2 regions of the Agarivorans gilvus genome follow, and region 1 is predicted to be linked to the other one. Evidence: predicted binding sites of a transcription regulator. Region 1 holds the regulator's gene; the other holds the start of a gene.
What was found. The regulator sigma-54, encoded in region 1, starts transcription at its own class of promoters, with help from an activator protein. The targets are predictions, from matches to a motif close to GTTGGCACGNNNNTNGNNT.
Positions count from the first base shown of each region.

Region 2: the regulator sigma-54 is predicted to act here: its motif matches at 3,721-3,739, upstream of AR383_RS20320 (nidogen-like domain-containing protein).

Region 1 covers NZ_CP013021.1:1,925,734-1,931,624, forward strand. The annotation lists gene kdsC (3-deoxy-manno-octulosonate-8-phosphatase KdsC) at 1-75, shown strand, start outside; gene lptC (LPS export ABC transporter periplasmic protein LptC) at 72-629, shown strand; gene lptA (lipopolysaccharide transport periplasmic protein LptA) at 592-1,131, shown strand; gene lptB (LPS export ABC transporter ATP-binding protein) at 1,134-1,859, shown strand; gene AR383_RS09025 (RNA polymerase factor sigma-54) at 1,915-3,417, shown strand; gene hpf (ribosome hibernation promoting factor) at 3,442-3,729, shown strand; gene ptsN (PTS IIA-like nitrogen regulatory protein PtsN) at 3,738-4,181, shown strand; gene rapZ (RNase adapter RapZ) at 4,208-5,065, shown strand; gene AR383_RS09045 (HPr family phosphocarrier protein) at 5,052-5,321, shown strand; gene mgtE (magnesium transporter) at 5,390-5,891, shown strand, end outside.
Region 2 covers NZ_CP013021.1:4,254,304-4,260,194, forward strand. The annotation lists gene AR383_RS20305 (winged helix-turn-helix transcriptional regulator) at 1-359, opposite strand, end outside; gene AR383_RS20310 (alkene reductase) at 625-1,710, shown strand; gene AR383_RS20315 (invasion associated locus B family protein) at 1,875-2,333, opposite strand; gene AR383_RS20320 (nidogen-like domain-containing protein) at 2,402-3,643, opposite strand; gene AR383_RS20330 (ureidoglycolate lyase) at 4,067-4,555, opposite strand; gene alc (allantoicase) at 4,568-5,578, opposite strand; gene AR383_RS20340 (MurR/RpiR family transcriptional regulator) at 5,717-5,891, opposite strand, start outside.

The DNA of each region.
Region 1 (5,891 bases):
GCAGTACGCGAACTGTGTGACCTTATTTTGCAAGCTCAAGGTAAGCTCGAGCAAGCTCAAGGGATGAGCATATGAACCGCCCTACTTGGTTTTTTGCCGGTTTATTTGTTATTGCTTTAATCCTGTGGCAACTCAGCCCTGGCGATCAACAACAACAACTAGGTACTAGAGAAGCCAGTAAACCCAACTTCATTGCCGAGCAGCTTTACAGCGTGAGTTTTGCCGAAGACGGCCAACCACGCTATCGGATCTATGCCGAACAAATGGCGTATTTTGAGCAACTAAAAAACACCGAATTTACTAAACCTAAGATTCTGGTGTATCCCGCTCCTCACCAACCTGTATGGCAAATTGATGCCGATCAGGCTACAGTACAGCAGCAGCAATTAGTCACCCTAAATGACAATGTAGTAATTAAAAACTTAAGTCGCGGCGAATACATACGCGATTTAATTACCGAAAAATTGGATATCGACCTGCAATCAGAAACCATGAGCAGCGATCAACCGGTCACCGTATATGGTCCGTCTTACGAACTGTATGGGGTAGGTATGAACGGCGATTTAGCCAACGAAATAGTGACGTTATTAAATGATATTGAAGCGGTTTACCATAACCCACAGCAGTAAGTTAGCGCTCAGTGCCAGCTTACTTATATTCTCTTGGGCAACATCGGCATTAGAAGACGATTTTAATCAGCAAATTATCGTTGATGCAGACCGCCAAGAAGTCAACATTAAAGAAAACCGGGTTACCTTTTATACCAACGTAGTTGTCACCCAAGGTTCAATCAAAATGCGCGCCGACGAGCTGAGCGTAATCGGTAGTGAAGAGAAAGGCAGCGAAGTGATGATCGCCAAAGGGCAGCCCGCTACCTTCTACCAAATGCTCGACAGCGGTAAGCCGATTGAAGCCGAAGCCAACGAGGTTCGTTACGACCTTAAAACGCAAACCTTAACACTGAGCAACAACGCTCAACTCAAACAAGAAGAGAGCTTAGTTAAAGGCAGCATGATCAAATACAGCATCGATAAACAAGAAATGGTGGCACAGGGTGATGAAAACAGTCGCGTCACCACCATTTTCTTACCGCAACAACTCAACGAAATTGCGCCACAGGAACAACAGTAACGATGAGTACATTGATTGCTGAAAACCTAGCCAAAAGCTACAAGGGTCGCAAGGTAGTAAAAGACGTAAGTCTCAACGTTGAAACCGGTAAAATTGTTGGTTTGCTCGGCCCCAATGGTGCAGGTAAGACCACTACCTTTTACATGGTCGTGGGCTTGGTTCCCCGAGATCATGGCCGGATTTTAATCGATGATGATGACTTATCCAGCACCGCCATGCACAGCCGTGCCCGAAAAGGGATTGGCTACCTGCCTCAAGAAGCCTCCATATTTAGACGTTTGTCTGTGGAAAAAAATATACTCGCGGTCTTAGAAACTCGTAAAGATCTCGATAAACAACAACAGCAAGTGGCCTTGGACGACCTGTTAGAGGAATTCCATATTGGTCACATTCGAAAAAATCTTGGCATGAGCCTGTCTGGTGGGGAACGCCGCCGGGTTGAAATTGCTCGTGCTCTAGCCGCCGCTCCAAAGTTTATTTTGCTTGACGAACCCTTTGCTGGCGTGGATCCTATTTCTGTTATCGATATAAAAAAGATTATTGAACACCTGCGTGATCGTGGTCTTGGAGTATTGATCACCGATCACAATGTGAGAGAAACTCTCGATGTTTGTGAACATGCCTATATCGTTAGCCAAGGCGAATTGATAGCCTCGGGGAAACCTGAAGAAATACTTGAAAATGAACACGTGAAACGAGTTTATCTCGGTGAACAATTCAAGCTATAGTTAAAGTGCAAGTAAAAAAACACAATACAATAAGAAGAAGGAACAGCGGCAGTTAATGAAAGCATCTTTGCAGTTGCGTCTTGGTCAGCAATTGACCATGACCCCTCAGTTACAACAGGCGATTCGCTTACTCCAGCTTTCAACACTGGATTTGCAGCAAGAAATTCAGGAGGCGCTGGAAAGCAACCCCCTGCTCGAAGCGGATGAGTCACACGCCAGTGACAACGATGCTAATGAAGCTCAATCCCTTAATGACAAAACTAATGATAACAGTGTAAACAACGAAGTGGATAATAGCCAGTTAGAAGCAGGCGATGCGATTAACCAAGACACTGTTTCTGATGACTTACCCGTTGATTCCACATGGGACGATATTTACAGTGCCAGTTCAGGGCCATCCAGCTCAGGCAGTAGCGGTGTGAGTGAAGACAGCGATATGCTGTTTCAAGGTGAAACCGTAGAATCCTTGCAAGACCACTTAATATGGCAGATGCAACTCACCCCATTTAGTGAGGTTGACCAAGCGATTGCGCTAGCCATTATTGATGCGATTGATGAATCCGGCTACCTAACCCAAGATTGTGAACAATTGTTGGAAGGCTTACGTGCCAGTGAAACTAACGATTTAGACGTCGAGCTTGATGAAATTGAAGCGGTATTAAAACGTGTTCAACACTTCGACCCTGTAGGCATTGGCGCTCGCTCTCTTCAAGAGTGCTTAATGATTCAATTAGGCCGCTTTGCCGAAGATACCCCTTGGCTAAAAGAAGCCAAAGACATCGTAACCAATCATATTGATGTCTTGGCTAATCGCGACTTTCGTTTATTGTCGCGTAAAACCAAATTGAAAGAAGATCAATTACGCGAAGTAATGCGTTTGATTCATACTCTAGAACCACGCCCAGGTAATGCGGTTGAACCCAACCAAGCACAATATGTGATTCCGGATGTATCAGTGATTAAGCGCCAAGGGCGATGGGTAGTTGAACTAAATCCTGATGCGATGCCTAAATTACGCGTCAATTCTCACTACGCCTCGCTCAGTAAAACCTCAACCAACGCCAACGATACTCAATTTATTCGCAGCCATTTGCAAGAAGCCAAATGGTTTATCAAAAGCATTGAGAGCCGTAACGAAACCTTATTAAAAGTATCCAACTGCATTGTTCATCACCAACAAGCCTTTTTTGAGTACGGCGAAGAAGCAATGAAACCAATGGTATTGAACGATGTCGCAGAAGCTGTAGAAATGCATGAATCTACGATTTCTCGGGTTACCACTCAGAAATTTATGCATACGCCTCGTGGTATTTTTGAATTGAAATACTTCTTTTCTAGCCACGTCACCACTGATGGCGGCGGCGAATGCTCTTCTACCGCAATTAGGGCACTAATTAAAAAACTGGTAGCTGCCGAAAACAGCAACAAACCGCTTAGCGACAGCAAAATTGCTGATATTTTGGCAGATCAGGGGATCAAGGTGGCAAGACGTACCATTGCTAAATACCGAGAGTCGTTAGCAATTCCACCTTCTAACCAACGAAAAAGCCTTATCTAAGGCCAATAACAGGGGACGAAATCTATGCAAATTAATCTTACCGGACACCACGTAGAAATAACTGAGTCTTTAAAAGAGTATGTCCACACTAAATTTGCCAAACTAACCCGACGATTCGAACAAATAAACAATGTTCATGTCATCTTAAATGTGGAGAAACTGAATCAGATTGCTGAAGCCACCCTGCATTTAAATGGTGGAGAAGTGTTTGCCACTTCAGAACACACCGACATGTACGCCGCCATTGATAGCCTGATCGACAAACTTGATCGCCAGGTTATCAAACACAAAGAAAAACTCACTAAACACTAGTCACCCTAATGCAACTAAATAAAGTACTAAATTTGAACTGCACGCAACGTGCAGTTCAATGTTCCTCAAAAAAACGCGCCCTTGAAATCATTAGCGAACTGGCAGCCAGTCAATTAGACATGACTGCTCAGAGTATTTTTGAGAGCTTGTTAAACAGAGAAAAAATGGGCAGCACCGGTATTGGCCAAGGTATTGCGATTCCCCATGGGCGAATTGCTAGTGAACACCAAGCCACTGCGGTTTTCTTACGCTGCGATCCTGCAATCAGCTTTGACTCCATCGATAATCAACCCGTCGATTTAATCTTCGCCTTATTGGTTCCCGAAGACCAGTGTCAGCAACACCTCAACACCCTGTCTCAAGTTGCTGAAAAACTTAACGATAAACAAATATGTAAACAACTTCGCTGCGCACAAAGTGATGACGAGCTATACAACATCATGGTAGCCTAATACTCTAAGCTTAATTAGGGGCCCTCATGGAACTGATCATCGTTAGTGGACGCTCCGGTTCAGGAAAAACTGTTGCCTTAAGAGTGTTAGAAGATCTCGGATATTATTGCGTCGACAACCTTCCAGTATTGTTGTGGCAGTCGTTGATCGACAATTTAAAACAAAAATATTCGAAGGTTGCTATTAGCATCGATATTCGCAACCTGCCTGACGAGCCCTCACCTATCGCTCAGGCGATCAAAAATGCTGGTCCCGACATTAACTTACTGAGTATCTTTTTAGATGCCAAAGATGAGGCTCTGATTCGTCGTTACAGCGAGACCCGACGAGTGCATCCTTTAAGCCAGAACGGCGTATCATTGGCAGAAGCCATTGAATCTGAAACCGCACTGCTTGAGCCCATCTCAAGCAATGCCGATTTACGAGTCGACACTTCGCGGCTATCAGTTCACGAGCTGAGTAGCCTTATCCGCTCGCGAGTTACCGGCGATAAACAGCAGCAGCTAATTATGGTATTTGAATCCTTTGGTTTCAAAAATGGAGTGCCTAGCGATGCTGATTACATGTTTGACGCGCGTTTTTTGCCTAACCCACATTGGCAAGAACAACTCCGTCCGCTCACCGGTTTAGATCAGGCGGTTAAAGACTATCTGGCGGCACAACCTTTGGTCAGTGAATATATTGAACAAATTAGTCAGTTGCTCGATGCTTGGTTGCCTCATTTAGAAGCTAATAATCGCGCCTATCTAACCGTTGCCATTGGTTGTACTGGCGGACAACATCGCAGTGTTTATGTGGCAGAAAAACTCGCCGAACACTTTAGCTCCAAAAGAAAAGTACAACGTCGTCATCGCACTTTGGAACATCGCCTTGAAGCTCACTAGACAAGTTACCGTAAAGAACAAATTGGGTTTACATGCGCGCCCTGCCACCAAATTGGTGGAGTTAGCCCAGCAGTTTAGCGCAGAATTAAGTATCATGGATGGGGATAAAGTCGCCTCGGCTGCCAGCGTATTGGGCTTGATGGTATTAGCCAGTGCTCAGGGTAGTACACTCACGCTGATTGCCGAAGGAGACGATGCTGAAGCCGCCTTAGATGCGGTGCAAGCCTTAGTTGAAGCCAACTTCGACGAAGAATAAACCAATTGCAATAAACCCAAGCTACACTTAGCAAGCAAAGCTTGCTACCGCATATATAGGGATTCGCTATGCTAGAAGAGATGGAGTTAAACCCTAACCAACATAAACGCCTACAGGAGCTTCAGCAAGCCCTAGACAGCGGTATGTTCGTGTATGTTAGGCGAATACTTCATCAAATGCCGGCCTGTGATGTTGCCCTCTTATTAGAATCTAGTCCCCCAGCGGGGCGTAAAGTACTCTGGCAACTCACCGATCCTGAACAACACGGTGAAATCCTCGAAGAGCTTAACGAAGACGTGATGGAAGGGGTATTGCAGCTAATGGCCCCAGAAAGCCTAGCCGCCGCCACCGAAAACATGGACACCGATGACATTGCCTACGTATTACGTAGCCTGCCAGACAGTGTTTATCGTGAAGTATTAGAAGCGATGGATAGCCAAGACCGCCATCGTGTAGAAGCCGCCTTAGCCTACCCCGAAGATACTGCCGGCAGTATCATGAATACCGACACCATCACCCTAAGGGCCGATGTAAGCATCGACGTGGTATTGCGTTATTTACGTTTACGAG
Region 2 (5,891 bases), 2.1 Mb from region 1:
GCGACTCGGTATTCTCCACCCCAGGCGCAGAGTAGATCTAAGGCTGGGTTTAAGCGCTCGGCCAGTTCGGTCGGAGTGTACTCCACTCTGGGAGGAACTTCGGCGTAGACGGTGCGCTCAATCAACTTGTCTTTTTCTAAATCACGCAGTTGTTGGGTGAGGGTTTTTTGGGTGATTTTGGGGATCAAGCGTTTTAACTCACCAAAACGCAGGGTTTTACCGCGCAGCTGATACAAGATAATCACCTTCCATTTACCCCCAATCACTTCAATGGCGGTGGAGACAGGGCAGTCTTGATTAATCGGTTTAGTAGAAAATTCACAATTATTTTCTAGGCTTGAAGCCGCTAAATTCGCCATTAGGCACCTCTGGGAAACTAAATATCTCGATAGTGCCGTACTTGTAGTTAGGCAGCTGCATACTTATAGTTTACAAAAGATACTATGTTTCATTTGGATACAAAAGTTAAATTTCAATCATGCTGGCTTTTATCGGCGCCTCGGTACTATTTGAGTGATGTGGTGAAGTGCTGCTGTTTGATTGAGCTCATTTAATTTTTTACTACTTAATAGAGCGATTAAGCCGCTTGGGCTGAGTCGTGATAAATCAAGAGGGGATAAATACATGTCGTTAGCTAACTTGTTTTCGCCGATCAACTTAGGTGATATTGCTTTACAACATCGAGTGGTAATGGCGCCTTTAACGCGCTCTCGTGCGGCCCAACCCGGCGACATTCCGCAGGACTTAAACGTAGAATATTATCAGCAGCGTGCCAGTGCGGGTTTGATTATTACCGAAGCGACCCAAATTTCTCCCCAAGCTAAGGGCTATGCCTATACGCCGGGCATTTACAGCGAACAGCAGTTAGCTGGCTGGAAAGCGGTTACTGAGGCGGTGCATGCCAAAGGCGGTAAAATAGTGGCGCAGCTGTGGCATGTTGGACGTATTTCTCATCGTGAAGTACAACAAAACGGTGAATTGCCAGTAGCTCCTTCGGCCATCGCTCCCGAAGGGCAAGCCTTTACCGAGAAAGGCTTTTTAGACTTTGAAACGCCGCGAGCTTTAACTATCGAAGAAATCCCACAAGTTGTTGAGCAATACCGCCAAGCGGCCAAAAATGCCAAATTGGCGGGGTTTGATGGGGTAGAAGTGCATGCTGCCAACGGTTACTTGCTCGACCAATTTTTAAAAGATGGTAGCAACCAGCGTGACGATAGCTACGGTGGCTCCATTGAAAATCGCGCCCGTTTAACCCTAGAAGTGACCGCCGCCGTAGCTGAAGAGTTAGGTAGCGGCCGAGTAGGGATCCGCATTTCGCCTACCGGCACCTTTAACTCCATGTCGGAGAGTAATCCTCAAGCATTATTCAATTACTTGGCCGATAAGTTGAGCGAAATGAACTTGGCTTACCTTCACGTAGTGGAAAACTTTGGTGGTGCTCCAGCCCGCGAAGATTTTAGTTTTGCCGAGCTTCGTCGTCATTATAAAGGCGTTTACATGGCGAACGGTGGTTATAGTGCAGCAACAGCCGAGCAGGCTATCGCCGAAGGTAAAGCCGACGTGGTGTCATTTGGTTCGGCCTTTATCGCCAACCCAGATTTACCTGAACGCTTTAAACAAGGGGCGGCTTTAAACGAGCTTGATCAGAATACCCTGTATGGCGGTGGTGCACAGGGTTATACCGACTATCCCAGTTTGGCTGCCGAATAAAGTTAAGTTTTATCTTTTTACCTCAGATGTAAAAAGGTAAGTGTGCCTATCACATTCCCTGTGATGTTTGGCCTCGCATGCGAGGCCTTTTTTATGCCTAATAGCGGCTTAATGCCTTAAATCAAGCCCTTTCTATAAGCCTTAATGCTGCTGGCTGTTCGCTGTTACTGAATAGACTGATAAGCCTGTTTAAAGCCATTTAATATCACAGGGAAGGCATTTTGCTGCTGGCTGTTTTTAAGTATATAAGCCACCGACATGAGTTTACGGTTCTGTAAATCGTCGATCAGCTGTTGGTCTGCCACTATGTTCACTTCACAGACTTTACCGTCACAGTTGGTAATCGGTAAATGCAGCGCGGCTTGTTGGTCAAATTTTAGGCCTAGGCCCATTTTGGGGTCGGCTTGCGGGGTGATTCTTATTTTTAAAATTGGCTGGCTAGGGTGATTAAAAAAGCTCACTCCAGCCACGACATCGGCGGCATCGCCTTGTTGCTTCATCACCATTTGTGAAATCACACAAGGTTTTCCATTGGGACACTTTACTGTCCAAGCTTGGTAATCTTGGGCCCAGCTGGAAAAACAAAACAATAGTGAGCTGAGCGACAGTAGTATTTTTTTCATGGCTTTTCCGTAGCAAACTTAGCTAACAACGAGGGAGCTTGCGCTCCCTTATATTAGGGTATCCGGCCTTAGGCTGGCAATAGGCCTAGGGCTAGGCTTTTTTGACGCTTGCGCGAGGCAAACACTAAGCCTAAGGCTATCAATACCATCAGCCAAGTACTCGGTTCTGGTACTTGAGGGTTGGGGCCGGGGACAAACTCAACAATGGGAATTTGTCGCAGCGAAACCTCTCCACTGTCAACGAAGCTCAGCCCAGTAACAAAGACACTGGTGTCGGTGGGATCCACTTCGTTGCTGGTTTCAATGCCGGTGACGCGGAATCTGTCTACACCGTCGATGCCAAAGTCATAGCTAATGCCTGCGGCGATTTCGGCTACTTGCACCCAATTTAGGCCGTCCCATAACCAAATGAAGAACATGTCATCATCAAAGCCAACTGGTAGCGTGACGGTGCGAATGTTGGGACCTTGGTCAACAATGTAGTCGTAACCTACCGCTACATCGGGGTCGATGAAGATGGTTTCGTTAAGGTCTACGTTGAACTCAAAGGCCCAGCCGCCTTCTACCACGACCGGCATCAGTGGGTTTTCTGGGGTCGCGCCAGGTAAGGCGCCTTCACGAATGGCGAAACGCCAAACGCCATCTTCACCGGTATTAGAGCTGGAAACCAGATTTAACACCTCTTCACTGAAAGAGCCTGGAAGAGCGAAGTAGTTTTCACCGTCACCAGCATCATAGCCCGCTTGGGCAGGGGTGCCGCCTAAGCCGTTAACGCCATCGGAAGCATCACCGGTGGTCCACTCCAATTTGTCGTAACGAAACTCCACGTCAAAGTTGCCTGCACCGGTGTCGGAGCGATCGATTAGCACTGCTTGAAAGGTATTAGATTTACTATTGTCTTCATCGTAAAACCCAACGTTGTTCCAAGTTACTGCAACTACGCCTTCAGAGGGGCTTCCCACGTAGACTTCACCACAGTCGGCGCAGGAGGTATCTACATCTGCCCAGTAAGGAGCAATAATAGGTTGGTCTGTCACCGGGAAGGCGGTCGGTGTGTATTCATCTAATGCGGATTCAAAGGTGAGGTTGCCGTTGTTGTTAATAAAGAATTGATTATAGCTATTACCAAAATAGTTAATCTCGAAGGGGAGATCGAGTTGATTGGTGGAGCCATCATCGTTGCGTGGCATCGCAAGCTCGCCATAGCCAGCATCACCACCAAAACCACTGAGCATCACGCTCGCCTGAACAGTGGCACTAGCACAGAGCAAACCTGCTGTGGTTAATAAAGCCAAAGTTGTTTTTTGCACGGTTCTATTCCTTAAGTTTTGTGACAAAAAGTTTAGTTAAGTCAGTCTGTTATACCTAGTTATTATGTGGGCCGTATAAGCATGAACTGGGCCTACAAAGTAAATTTTTGAGTTATCAGTTAGTTATAAATTTGGAACTCGCCTAAATAAACTAGATTGTAAAAATACCTGACACACCCTGCTTGTTTTTTAGTTAGTTTTTGTAAGCTTAATGATAATCTTTTTTATTTTTATCAATTGCTTGGATGGGTTAGCGCTAAGCTGGAGCGCTTGGTTAGCAATGAGTGTTGGCTTGAACTTGAAGCTATGAATAGAGGTTTGCGGTAATTCAGTTTGAGAGAGTGAGGTGTAAGGTTTGCGCCCTTGCATTCGCCTCGGTTTGAGTAGGCGAGTTGCGGGCAACTCGCTCTGGGCATCAGTACGTTAAAACTCAAGTAAAATGCTTTGGTTTAAATCCTGCTCTATGCAGTTGGCTTCTTCGCCAGCCCTGTCCACAATCAGAAAGTCACTGCTGGCTTCTAGGCTAATCAAGGGATGATGCCATACGCCAGAGTGGTAGTTCACCCCTTGCTGGCCAGTGGCCAAAAAGGCTTGTATTTGCTGTGGTTGCAGTTCGCCCTTGGGGGCTACCACTACCACATAAGGATGCCCAGACAGCGGCATAAACAGTTGGCTGCCATAGGGATGATGCTCCATCATTGTAATTTCTAGCGGCAAAGTAAAAGCTTGGCCGCGAAAGATAGACACAATCGGCTTGGCATTACTGCCACTAAACTGTAACGCGGCCAAATCATGGAAACGGGTAGTGGTACCGTTGTTAATGGGAAAATGCGTAGCACCTTCTGTTTCCACAACGTCGCCAAAGGGCTTGAATGCCTCACGAGTCAGCGGCTGTAATGCAAGTTTCATCATAGTGGGTACTTCCTATTGGTCTACTTTACCCCATAGGCGAACGCGACTAAGTCCACCGTCTGGGAAAATATTGATACGAATATGGCTGATCTTGCCCAGAGAATTTAACTGTGCAAAGTGGTGGTTATTATCGGCACTTAAGGACTGTGGTGGCAATAGTTCTTCCCAGAACATGCTTTGGCTGATTAGGCTTAGGTCATTGGGGTCGCTAATGTAAGCCGCTTGAATCGACATTTTATCGGGGTAGTTACCTTTAAAGTAGCTGGTAGCAACATCTACGCTGTCAACGCTGCCGGGTTGGCCTAGGGCAATAATACACCAGTCGTTACCGGGTTCACGGCGGCGGCGGGTTTCCCAACCATCACCCATGTTTACACCATCGCCAGGGGCCAGTAAGTTGGCAGGGGTGCCGTAGTGGGAGTCGTTATGCGCAACGGCTCGGCCGCCATTGACTAAGGCAATTAAGTCAATGGTTTCGTCACCATGGTGGCTGGCTTTAGGTAAACCAAAAATGCGCAAACGGGCAATCCCGCCGTCGGGGAACATATTCACTTTTACGTGGCTAATTACTTGCTCGCTGCTTGCTTCAAAGAAGTGGCTGTTATCGGCAGACAAGGCGCTAGCAGGCAATAGCGTTTGCCATTGTGCGTCGTCAGCTGGTAACTCTTGTTCGCAATAACACACTTCAATGCTTACCGCGGGCGCAAAGTTGCCGGTGAAAAAGCTGGTATCCACTTGCAGCCCTTTTACTGTGCCCGGTACACCGAGTTTTACAATGCTCCAATCGTGTCCGCCATTACGGCGACGGCGGCTTTCCCAGCCATCCATCCATTTGCCGTTATCGTCGTAGCGGTCGGGATAAAACTCGGCAGGCAGGTGGTTTAGCATGCGGTCGGCTTTAGCAAAAAAGTCATCACTAACGGCGACCACTTTACTGCCAATGCGGTGATCGGCAAGGTTGGTAAATTGTTTGGTAAATGCAGGGGCATTTTCACTTATCGGGGCAATGATTACTTGGCTCATAATTATCCTTAATTTCGTTGTGCTAGCTGCTGCTGTGAGCTAGCTTTGTTTCGTTTGATTCATGATAACTAAAAATGAATCAATTGTTTCATTTTCGGGTGCAATATCTTTATTGCTGGGTATTTCTTTAGCGCTTAACTAACCTTGTTGTTCCAGTTCGGCAAGGGCCTGATAGTTATTACTCACCTGATTGCTATGTTGCTGCGCCGCTTCTGCTAGATAGTCGTATACCTGATTGCTTAGATGAGCCAGTAGGCTCATTGGCGCGGCATAGCTGTCTAGGGCTGAGTGGTTACTCATGGGGCAAACAATC